Regions from separate parts of the Streptomyces sp. NBC_01471 genome, predicted to be linked through region 2. Evidence: riboswitches for the same ligand, from Rfam matches in the RefSeq annotation. Region 2 holds a riboswitch; the other holds the start of a gene.

Region 1 (2,192 bases), 2.5 Mb from region 2:
CGACGGCCGCGCCGTGTGCCTCCGAGCCGGCGTGGCCGCGGCCGTCGGCGGTGGCCGACGGCGCCGCCATGGCGCCCGCTATGAGAGTCGCCGCGGCCAGAGCGCCGGCCGAGCCGAGCACTGCGGTGCGTCTCACGTGGTACCTCCCCCTGTGCGAAGCGCCGTTCGTACGGCGCTCTCCAGTACGTACAGGGGATCCTTTCTTGTGAACGGTCCCTGACAACAGGCCGCATGAGCGTTCTTTACCAAGCCGAAATGCGGAGAACCGGCCCCGGTGAGCGGTGCAACACAAGCGGCTGACCGGCGGCTCTCAACGCGGACCAGAATCGGAGACGTTGGCCGGTCGAGGGTGAAGTACCACTCCTGCGGGCCGAGTTGCCGGTGCCGGGACGCTCGCCCCCGCGGGGCATCCGGTACGCACGTCCACGACGCGGTGAACCGTTCGCCCAACCCGTCACCGTGCGGGCCGTCTCCGCGTGGCCACGCGGGCTCCGGCGCCCGTACGCCGGCATCCGCACAGGAACACGGCCCGGATCCACCTTCCGGTGGCCGCCGGTACACCGATGGGTGCCCCCCGGAAGGCGTAGGCGGACACCGGTCCGGCGGCCGCGCCGAGTTGCGGATTCCAGCGGCTCAACCACCCTGGACCCGCGCTGCGCCCCAGGTGAGGGCCGTGCGACCGCGGAGTCCGGCGGCGCGGCGCCCGCGGTCCCCACTCGAACAGATCAGTGGCTCGAAACATCACAAATCGGCGCGGTCAGCCGGAAATCCGCCACGCCATGGGTGAAGATCCGGGAGACGACAAGCCCCCGCCACCACGGCGGGGCGGTCCGGGCGGACGCCGAGTCCTGCCGCCGTACCCGGATGTCTGGTCGACACGAGTGGATCGGCAGGAGTGGAGGACCCAAGCAGTCCGGGGCGACAGCGACGTCGCTCCTCGGGGTGAAGCCGCCCGGCAGGATGACCGACTTGATCAGTCGGTCATCCTGCCGGGCGGCCGGGCAACTTCGCCGGCCCGAACCCGACAGGTCATCCTTCACAGGCGGTTTGCGAAGGGTTGCGCATGACTGCGCAGATTCATATCCCGTCTTTGCTCTCCCGGGCCGGAACAGCCTCGGCCCTCACCCTCGCGGCCGTCGCGGGGACCTCCCTGGCACCGGGCGCGACCGTGGACGCCCAGGCCGCCGCGCACGCCGTCCGAGCGGTGCAGATCGCGGCCTCCAAGAAGGGATCGCCCTATCAGTGGGGGGCGGCGGGGCCGTCGCGCTTCGACTGTTCGGGGCTGACGCTCTACTCGTACAAACAGGCCGGCAAGAAGCTGCCGCGCACCGCCCAGGCGCAGTACAACCGCGTACGCCACATCCCGGCGTCCAGTCGGCACCGCGGTGACCTGGTGTTCTTCCACTACGGCCGGAGCGTTTACCACGTCGGCATCTACGCCGGGAGCGGGAAGATCTGGCACTCCCCCAAGACCGGCGCCGTGGTCAGGCTGGAGAAGATCTGGTCCCGCAGCGTCTGGTACGGCCGGGTGGGCTGAAGCGGGGAGGCATCAGCCACCGCGGGCTCGTTCAGCCCTGGACCGGGGCCGTCCAGGGCAGGGCGATCCATACGGTCTTGCCGCCGTCCCGCGTCGGGGTGACGGAGAGCCGGCCGCCGTGCTCGGCTGCCAGCCAGCGGATGATGACCATGCCCCGGCCGTTGTCCTGCTGCACGGCCGCGGGCAGCCGCTGGGGCCAGCGCGGATGGCTGTCGGTGACGCCCACACACAGCCGCTCGTCCCGCTCCAGGACGGCCTCCACCGTGAAGGTGGGGGACGCGCCGAAGGTGTGCTGCACCGCGTTGGTCGCGAGCTCCGAGACGATCAGCCGGATGGTGTCCGCCAACTCGGCTTCGGGGGGCAGCCCCCAGCCGGTGAGCACACGGGCCACGAACGTCCGGGCGGCCGGGACCGAAGCAGCCTCGCTCGGCAGGGTGACGGATGCTTCCTGGTGGTCTGCCATGACGGCCTGTCCCTTTCCCACCGCTACCGGCGCAGGTCTCGTGACGGATGGCACTTCGAGACGGCCTCAGGTGGCACTTCGTGCGAGCGTGACACTCATAGTGACCGCAGTACCGGCGATCCACAAAGATGTGCATATATCTGTCGCTCAAAGTGATGAACTCTCCGACGCGAGACCGTATTTGACGGCCGG
Region 2 (2,192 bases):
AACGGCGGCACGGCCCGTGCTGCCGTCGTCGAGGCCGACCTCGACCTCGACCGTGGGGTTGCCTCGGGAGTCCAGGATTTCCCGGGCTACGACGACGTCGATGGACGGCACTAGCATCTCCTTCTGGGATGTGACGCTATGGGCGCAGGGTCTCTTGGCCTTGCGCCAAGAGCCTAACCGGCTCGGGGGCATCAGCCGGCAGGGCGCCCGGACCCTGGGACGAAAAAGGGCCCAAAAGATCGTATGACGGAATGAAAGACAGCAAAACTACTAGACGGTAACCAGATCACTGCCCCCGTCGCCCCGGCCGGACCGGCTCCCGAACGGGGACGCGGCTCCCGGCGGAGAGACCCCCGGCCCGGCGCGTACGGGGGAGTCGCGCCGGGCCGGGGGTGCTGAGGGAGAGCTGATATCAGCTCAGGTGGAGCTGCTGACCGGGGAAGATCAGGTCGGCGTCCTTCACGATGCCCTTGTTCAGGTCGAAGACCTTCTTCCAGCCACCCTTGACGTGCTCGGCCTTGGCGATCGTGGCCAGGGTGTCGCCGGACTTGACCTTGTACTCGCCGTCGCCCTTCTGGATCGTGGTGGGCGCGGCGTGCCGGGGAGCGGCGTGCTTCGGAGCGGCCGGCGCACTGGTGCGGGCCTCGCTGCGCGAAGCGGCCTGCTGGTCGCTGTGGCTGCTCTGCTGGCCGGCGCTCGACGAGGAGGAGCCGGTGGAGACGTCCGGGCTGGGGCCACCGCTGGTCAGGTTGCCGGCACCGGCACAGGACCAGGCGCCCGGACCCTGCATGGCGAGAAGCTTCTCGGCGGTGGCGATCTGCTGGCCCTTGGTGGCGAGGTCGGCGCGCGGGGCGTACTGCGTACCGCCGGCGGCGGCCCAGCTGGAGTTGTTGAACTGGAGGCCACCGTAGTAACCGTTGCCGGTGTTGGTGGACCAGTTGCCACCGGACTCGCACTGCGCGACGGCGTCCCAGGTGGAGACCGAGGCGGCGGAGGCGGAGGTGGCACCGATCAGCGGCACGGCCACGGCCGCACCAGCGACACCGGCGAGCGTGGCGACACGGACGGCCTTCGAGGGGCGGCGGTGCTTGGACTTGCTGGAAAACAGCATGAAGAATCTCCTCACCGACGCCTACGAGGTGAGCTGTCGGGTTCGGGCCAATGAGTTGCCCGGCTGCGCGGCCTAGCGCGCAGCTTCACCCCAAGCCGGTCCCGGTTCGTGCCGTTCTCCGAAACTCAGAACGGACGGCCGGCCCCGGCGCTTACCTGGGTCCCCCGCTCCTGCCTGCGGCGCTTCTTAGCGTCAACTGCTTCCCTTCGACCGATGGCAGGATTCGGCGTGGCGATCGAAGAGGCCCGCGGTGCGAGCGGTCTGACCGTAATCACAGGACCCCCCGATATTCAAAGATGAACATCGGCGGGTAAATCCCTGGTTTACGACCACGCCTGACCCGTTTTCGCAGGTGAGGGACGGCGTACGCCGGGCGGACAGTCTGGACATTCAGCCGCTCCGACGAGAGCCATGTCTCACTCGAACAGAAGCGGACATACGGTCTCGAACTACCCCTGTTTCTGGTCGAGATCAAGGCTCTGGCCAGGAACGATGAAGTCCGGATCGCCTCCGACGGTCCGATGGTTCGCCGCATAGAGCGCGGGCCATCCGCCGGGCAGATCGTGCGCCTCCGCGATGGCCCAGAGGTTGTCACCCGCGCGGACCGTGTAGCTGCCGTCCGTACGGGCGTCATTGCGGGACGCCGCGCCGCCGCGCGAGGCGTGCCGACCGGTCTCGTCGCGGCTCGTACCGGTGCCGTCGGCAGCCTTGCCGCCCCGGTGTCTGCCGGGCCCGTCACTCCCCGGGGAGGACGGCGAGCCGGAAGGGGAGTCCGCGGATGCCGCCGGGTCCGAGGGTCTGGATGACGCGGAGTCGGACGGCCCGGGCGTGTCGGATGACCGGGAGCCCGAAGTGCCCGAATCGCCGGAAGAGTCCGAAGTATCCGATGAGGGGTCAGATGTCGGAGATGAGTGCGCTGACGGCGTGGACGATCCGGCGGGGGAACCCGAGGGGGAACCGGAAGGGCCCGGACTCGTCCGCCCCGACGGCGCCTGCCCGGACGGCGCCCCCTCGGAGGGCACCCCCTTCCCGCCGTCCGCATCCGCGTCCGTGTCCGCGTCCGCCGGGTCCTTGGCGGAGC

Evidence for each region. A riboswitch is a leader RNA that binds a small molecule or an ion and turns the genes downstream of it on or off. The one in region 2 is predicted to bind cyclic di-AMP.
Region 1: another riboswitch for cyclic di-AMP. It lies ahead of OG285_RS33265 (C40 family peptidase); the one in region 2 lies ahead of OG285_RS21740 (transglycosylase family protein).

Annotation. Positions count from the first base shown of each region.
Region 1 covers NZ_CP109450.1:7,356,482-7,358,673, reverse strand. The annotation lists gene OG285_RS33270 (alpha/beta hydrolase) at 1-70, opposite strand, end outside; cyclic di-AMP (ydaO/yuaA leader) riboswitch at 843-1,060, shown strand; gene OG285_RS33265 (C40 family peptidase) at 1,064-1,537, shown strand; gene OG285_RS33260 (ATP-binding protein) at 1,569-2,000, opposite strand.
Region 2 covers NZ_CP109450.1:4,856,626-4,858,817, reverse strand. The annotation lists gene eno (phosphopyruvate hydratase) at 1-117, opposite strand, end outside; gene OG285_RS21740 (transglycosylase family protein) at 413-1,111, opposite strand; cyclic di-AMP (ydaO/yuaA leader) riboswitch at 1,115-1,303, opposite strand; gene OG285_RS21735 (transglycosylase family protein) at 1,561-2,192, opposite strand, start outside.